DNA from 3 places in the Micromonospora sp. NPDC047707 genome. Region 1 is predicted to be linked to each of the others. Evidence: riboswitches for the same ligand, from Rfam matches in the RefSeq annotation. Region 1 holds a riboswitch; each other region holds the start of a gene.

What was found. Region 1 has a riboswitch for S-adenosylmethionine ahead of AB0873_RS18435 (hypothetical protein). Riboswitches for the same ligand answer to the same signal wherever they lie in the genome.
Region 2: it holds a riboswitch for S-adenosylmethionine, as region 1 does, so the genes downstream of both, thrC (threonine synthase) here and AB0873_RS18435 (hypothetical protein) in region 1, are expected to answer to the same signal.
Region 3: it holds a riboswitch for S-adenosylmethionine, as region 1 does, so the genes downstream of both, AB0873_RS02505 (aminotransferase class V-fold PLP-dependent enzyme) here and AB0873_RS18435 (hypothetical protein) in region 1, are expected to answer to the same signal.

The regions. Positions count from the first base shown of each region.
Region 1 is NZ_JBEYSU010000015.1:132,198-134,451, reverse strand. It holds gene AB0873_RS18440 (aminoglycoside phosphotransferase family protein) at 1-512, shown strand, start outside; gene AB0873_RS18435 (hypothetical protein) at 556-1,158, opposite strand; SAM riboswitch class IV at 1,187-1,307, opposite strand; gene AB0873_RS18430 (serine/threonine-protein kinase) at 1,404-2,254, opposite strand, start outside.
Region 2 is NZ_JBEYSU010000002.1:47,025-49,278, reverse strand. It holds gene thrC (threonine synthase) at 1-1,222, opposite strand, end outside; SAM riboswitch class I at 1,233-1,368, opposite strand; gene AB0873_RS02430 (winged helix-turn-helix domain-containing protein) at 1,513-1,737, opposite strand; gene AB0873_RS02425 (hypothetical protein) at 2,061-2,254, shown strand, end outside.
Region 3 is NZ_JBEYSU010000002.1:65,812-68,065, reverse strand. It holds gene AB0873_RS02510 (PrsW family intramembrane metalloprotease) at 1-456, opposite strand, end outside; SAM riboswitch class IV at 563-684, shown strand; gene AB0873_RS02505 (aminotransferase class V-fold PLP-dependent enzyme) at 729-1,991, shown strand; gene AB0873_RS02500 (FUSC family protein) at 2,001-2,254, opposite strand, start outside.

The DNA.
Region 1 (2,254 bases):
AACCGCTGGCTTCGCTTCATGGGGCGCTTCGTGAGCCCGGCGCCGCTCACAACCTGTCGGCCGAGGAGCGTGCCTGGCTCCTTGATCACCTTGAGGATGTCGGTAGCCAGGTGCGGGCCCTGGACTCGCCGCTGGGGTACGGAGTCATCCACGGTGACGCCTGGGCGGGAAACCTGCTGTGGGACACCGCTGCCGGTCCAGACGCTGTTGTTCTCGGCGACTGGGACTGGGTGTCCTACGGTCCGCGGGAAATTGACCTGATCCCATCGTGGCACGCAGCCATCCGCTACGGGCGCGGGCAGGATTGGGCTGATGCGTTCGCTGAGGTGTACGGCTATGACCTGGCGCGCTGGGACGGCTTCGCCACGCTCCTTCACATGCGGGACCTGGTACAGCTGACCGGGCCGCTGCGCCGAGCCGGAGACAGCCCAGCGTTCGCCGAAGTGCTGCGGGAGCGGTTGGCAGGAGTCCGCAGTGAAAGCTCCGGCGCTGTATGGCGGGCGCTGTACTGATCGGCCCAACAGGGCGAGCGGGCCCATCGGGCAGGGTTAGGGGTCAACGCGCCGAGGAGCGGAACCGGACCTGTGCTTGCCGCAGGGTGCTGAGATCGGCGGGTACGGGCACGACGCCATAGCGGTCGAACGCATCGACGCTTGCCCCGAGCGATGGCGGCCACCGCCGCTGCCACTCGACCAGGGGCACGCTCGGGCCGGCTGCGCGCAGTGGCTCGGCGAGCCGGTCGAACTCCCCCTGCTGCCACTCGCGCAGTGCGTTCCAACGTTGCGTTGCGGCTATCAGCGAGCCAGCGACCTCGGTGGCCGTCGTCGCCGGTAGCTCGACTATGTCGCCGTTCATGATCGAGTGCCGTCCCAGCGGCAGCGCGGCGCGGTGGCCGTACCATTCGCCGACGACCTGCGACACCCTCCGGCAGGTGCCGCAGCCCAGCCACGACCACCGGGTGCGAGTGGTCACGATGTCCCGGACGCACAACACACACAGGTCGAGGTCACTGGCGATGTCCTGCCCCTGCCACTGCTGCTCCCAGTCTGGCGTACGCGGCTGACAGCGGCACCGCTGCTCGCGCGGGATTCCACCCTGGAGGTCCCCGCAGGTCAAGCAGACCGCGAAAGCGGCCAGGTCCGGCTCTTCGAACGGCACAGCGAACTCACCTTCCGGTGCCCCGAGGCACCCGCTCTTGCCGGACCGCAGCTTGCGGTCGGCCTGGTCTTCTCCCGGGGGCACCGTGCGCGGGCCGCGCGGTTGCCGGGTCAGCAAGCCGGGAGGCTTGACGCTGACCACTCGTGACGCTGGATCAGCGTAGAGATCATCAACGACGGCGGCAACCCTGGAGTCAGGCAGGCGATGGCACGCAATGACCGCGGCGAGCGGATGCCTTGGACGGACTATCGGCCGGCGGCGAATCGGAGCCGGGCAAGCACGTCGGCGACTTCCCGGGTCTCCTCGTGCTGCGGGCCGTACACGACACAGAGGTCGTCGTACAGCGGCTGCAGCTCATCGACGGCCTCCGCGGCCTTACCTTCGGAGAGCAACAGCATGCCGATGTTGCGGCGTAGGTCGAGAGCGGTGGGCGAGGCGTCGCCGGAGGCGGCGCGTACGTGGGTCAGCACCTGCCGGAACTGGCGCAGGGCAGTGGTGGCTTGACCGAGTTCGGCCCGACAGTGGGCTGCCTGCCGGAGGCACTCCAACGCGTCCTCGCTGGTGGGGCCGGCGGTACGGGCGTACGCGGCGGCGAGGGCGTCGAACTCCGGTAGCGCGCGCCGGAAGTCCCCGCCGATGATGAGGATGGCGGCGCGACGTGAACGCAGCCCCAGCACGCGGGGGCTTTCGGCGCCGAGCGCGGCGCTGGCGGGCCCGATCACCTGCTCGAGTACCTCGGCCGCCTGGGCGAAGCGTTCGTCGTCGAGCAGATCGTCGGATTGCGCGATGGCCGCCTTGATCGCGTCTCGAACCCCGGTGCGCAGGATCGCCGCTGGATCAACGGCCGACGTCTCGCTCCGTGGGGTGGGGACCACGGGCGCGGGCTCGGGCCGGCGACGTGGCGAGTTGGGTCGGCGGTACACCAGCGTCGGGTCGGGCATTGTGCTGCGTGCGGGATCGGAGGCGGGCGAGGGCGATCCGGGTAGGGGCAGGAACGGCAGCAGCCGCTCGTAGACGTCGTAGGCCTCGGCGGGCCGGTCCTCAGGGGCTTTGGCCAGCAGTTCGAGGATCAGCTCCTCGATCGCTGCGGGCACGT
Region 2 (2,254 bases), on a different contig from region 1:
CCTGGCCGGCGACGGCGTCGAGTGTCTTCAGGCCCTCGCCGGTGTTGAAGACGACCGTCTCGGCGGCCGGGTCGAGGCGGCCGGACTCGACGAGCTTGCGCAGCACGGCCACGGTCACCCCGCCGGCCGTCTCGGCGAAGACGCCGGTGGTCCGGGCGAGCAGCTGGATGCCGGCGCGGATCTCGTCGTCGTCGACGTACTCCATCCAGCCCCCGGTGCGCCGGACCGCTTCGAGGGCGTACAGGCCGGCGGCCGGGTCGCCGATGTTCAGCGACTTCGCGATGCCGGTCGGCTTGACCGGGATGACGGTGTCGCTGCCGGCGTGCAGCGCGGTGGCGATCGGGTTGCAGCCGGCCGACTGCGCGCCGAACACCTTCCAGCCGCCGGCCGGAGCCTCCACCAGCCCGATCTCGACGAGTTCGCTGAACGCCTTGTCGATCTTCGTCAGCAGTTCGCCCGAGGCCATCGGGATCACCACCTGGGCGGGGATCCGCCAGCCGAGCTGCTCGGCCACCTCGTACCCGAGCGTCTTCGACCCCTCGGCGTAGTAGGGGCGCACGTTCACGTTGACGAAAGCCGTGTCCTCGAACTCGTCGGTCTCCACCAGCTCGCCGCAGAGCCGGTTCACGTCGTCGTACGACCCGTCGATGGCGACCAGGTCACCCCCGTACACGGCGGTGGTGATCACCTTGCCCTGCTCCAGGTCGCTGGGGATGAAGACCACCGACGGCGCGCCGGCGCGGGCCGCGTGCGCGGCGACCGAGTTGGCCAGGTTGCCGGTGGAGGCGCAGGCGAACCGGCTGAAGCCGAGCGCCCGCGCGGCGGTCAGCGCCACCGAGACCACCCGGTCCTTGAAGGAGTGCGTCGGGTTGGCGCTGTCGTCCTTGACCCACAGCGGCGCGGTGATGCCCAGCTCGGCGGCGAGGTGCGGCGCGGCCACCAGGGGGGTCAGCCCGGGGTCGAGGGTGACCCGGGTGGCCGGGTCCTGACCGGCGGGGAGCAGCGCGGCGTACCGCCAGATGTTCTGCGGGCCCGCCTCGATCTGCTCGCGGGTGACGGCGGCGAGGGCGGCGGCGTCGTAGTCGACCTCCAGCGGCCCGAAACACTCGTAGCAGGCGTGCTGGGCGGCGAGCGGGTAGCGGGCCGAACAGGCGCGGCAGACCAGGGCGCGGGCGGGGCCGGCGGCGGTGTCGATGCCGGAGGCGGCGAGCGTCGACGTCATGTCGAGATTCCTCTCATCTTTCCCCGCGTCGCGCTCTGCGGCGGGGACGGAATTGGCACCTGCCCCGCCGGTCGCTCTGCGGTGAGCGCGCGGGGTGGTTGCCGGGGCGTCGTCGGGCCGTATCCCTCAGCCCCTCTGGATGAGGTATGCAGTTGTGCCGCCGAGTCTAAGCATCGCCAGCCGGCTGTCCACCGCCCGTTCCCACGCTGTGGCCAGATGTGACCTACTCCGCAGGGACGAAGACCGCGGTTGGCGCGCTTTGGAGCTGATCCATCTGTGCGATCGGCCCCTCAGTCCCCCCGCTCCCGCACGTAGACACCGCGTCCCTGATGGCCCTCCACCAGGCCCTCGGCTCGCAGGATCAGCATCGCGGAGCGGATGACCTGCGTGGAAACCCCGTAATGGGCACACAGCTCGGAAATCGATGGCAACTTGTCCCCCGGCTTGAGGTCACCGGACCGGATGCGGTCCCGGATCTCGGTGGCGATGCGCTCGTAGTACGGCGTCACTGGCATGGTGGTGCTCCCTCGTCGGCACCACCATCTGACCACCGCTCGCTTATGACATCAAGTTCCTGGCATCACAGCTCTTGCTCTCCTGATACTAAGTATCATATGTTGACCGCGAGGCGGCCCTCGTCGGCAAACGGGACCGGCTCACCCCGGGTGGACGCCCGGGTTGCCGGGGCGGCACGGCCGGTCGCCCCGGCGCTCAAGAACGTCGGTCAACACCCACGAGCTGGCCCGGGGCGGGTGCCGGGCTCCGGACGGCAGCCAACCCGGGCGGTTGCCGTCCGCCCCCGCCCGCCTCGGCGCCCCGACCAGCGAAGAGGAGTGCGATGGACGCGCCACGCTGGATCATCCACCTGCCCACGACGCTGACCAGCCAGGACGCGGCGATCACGCTGGCCGAGGCGCTACGCGACTCGCTCGGGCACGTCACCGTCCTCGACTTCGGCGAGGCAACGCTGAGCGAGGAGGATCGCCAGTTTCTGCGTACCCGCGTCTGGTGCGACCACCGCCTGCCTGGCGG
Region 3 (2,254 bases), on a different contig from region 1:
CCCGAGCGCCTTGGTCAACTCCTCGATGAACGGCGCGACCAGCACCGCGGTGAGCGTGGTCGGGAGGTTCAGCCGCTCGAACGAGTCGGCGGCGAAGTTGTTCACCGTCAGGGAGGCGGCGGTGGAGACGAACGCCCCCCAGGCGAAGCAGAAGATCAGGTACTTCAGTGGCTCCGGCTCGTACCGGTCGAGCCAGAGGAAGCAGGACACCAGCACCGGAACCGGCAGGACCGCCGCGATGACCCCGATCAGCAGCGCCTCGCCGCCGAGGCTCTCGCCGAGGGTCCAGACCATGAAGACCGCACAGCCGGCGATGAAGAGGATCACCACGGCCAGCACCAGGGCGCGTACCCAGCTGACCCGACGCCGGGGGGCCTTCGTCAGGCCCTCGGCCGGCGGGGGGACAGGGGCGGCGGTCGGCGGCGGCGGGGCCGCGCCGGGCGGGGTGTCGGCCATGCCGTCAGCGTAGTCACCGCCGGCCCGCCGGACCGGCCGCACCGCCGGCCGGCCGGACCGCCGGCCGGCCGGACCGGCCGCACCGGGGACCGCTATGCTGCCTGCAGGTCACGAGCGCCAGCGTCAAGCCCCGGCTTGCTGGCCGGCAACCCTCGTCGAGGTTCGCGGTGGGGTGCCCCGGGTGATGACCGGGCCCGGCCCGATCCGTGTGCTGGGCAAGCGCGGACCCCGCCCGTGTGCCCACCCGGGGTCCCTGGACCCGGAGGTGCCGCATGACCCTCACTCTCGTACCCCCGCCGGTGCCGTCGCGGGCGGCGGCCGGGCCGCTCGACGTGCTCGGCGTACCCGGTCAGATCAACCTCGACTACGCGGCCACCGCGCCCTGCGCGCGGGCCGCGGCCGACGCGGTGGCGGAGCTGCTGCCCTGGTACGCGAGCGTGCACCGGGGCGCCGGGGCGCTGTCGCGGCGCTGCACGCTGGCCTACGAGCGGGCCCGGCAGACGGTCGGCGACTTCGTCGGCGCCCGGGCGGACGACCACGTGGTCTTCACCCGGAACACCACGGACGCGCTCAACCTGCTGGCCCGGGCGCTGCCGCCCGGGGCCACGGTGGTGACGTTCGGCGGGGAACACCACGCCAACCTGCTGCCCTGGCCGCGCGGCTCGGTACGGCTGCCGGTGCCGGAGGACCCCGCCGGGGCGGTCCGCGCGCTCGACGCCGCCCTCGGCGAGCTGCGCCGGGGCACCACCCCCGACCGGGACCTGCCGGTGCTGGTCGCGGTGACCGGGGCGAGCAACGTGACCGGCGAGCGGTGGCCGGTCGCCGAGCTGGCCCGGGTGGCCCGCCGGCACCGGGCCCGGATCGCGGTGGACGCCGCCCAGCTCGCCCCGCACGCCCCCGTCGACCTCCACGTTCTCGACGTCGACTACCTGGCCGTCTCCGGCCACAAGCTGTACGCGCCGTTCGGCGCGGGCGTCCTCGTCGGGCGGGCCGACTGGCTGGACGCGGCACCGCCGTACCTGGCGGGTGGCGGGGCGACCAGCCACGTCGGGGCGGCCACCCACGACGTCCGGTGGGCGACCGGGCCGGCCCGGCACGAGGCCGGCACCCCGAACCTCCTCGGCGCGGTGGCCCTCGCCGCGGTGTGCGCCGCGCTCAGCGGAGCCGACCGCGCCGCGCTCCACGACGCCGAGCAGGCGCTGCTGGCCCGGCTGCGCGACGGCATCGCGGCGCTGCCGCACGTGGTGGAGCTGCGCACCTTCGGCCCGGACGCGCCGCGGGTGGGGATCGCCTCGTTCGTGGTGGCCGGCCGGGACTCGGCCGAGGTCGCGGCCCACCTCGCCGCGCATCACGACATCGGGGTACGCGACGGCCTGTTCTGCGCCCACCCGCTCGCCCGCCGCCTGCTCACCGAGGCGGCCGGGCGCAGCGGCCGGCGTGACCTGCCGCCGACGGCGCTCCGGGCCAGCATCGGCCTGGGCAGCACCGAGGAGCACGTGGACGCGCTGCTCGCCGCGCTCGCCACGCTGGGCTGAACCCTCCGGTCAGCCGATCGGCGGGGCGGTGGGCGGCTTCGGGCCGCCCTCCGCCGGTTCGGCCGGCCGCCCCGGCGACTGCTCCAGCTCGCCGAAGGCCCTACGGATCCAGCGGTTCGCCTCCTCCTGGTTGATGCCGGAGGCGACCAGCAGGTCGCTCGCGGTGGTACGCACCTGCGCGACCACCACGCTGCCGGAGAAGCCCACGCCCTCCGCGTACGCGCGGCCGGCCTCGCTGACCGCGCGCAGTGACCGCTCGCGGG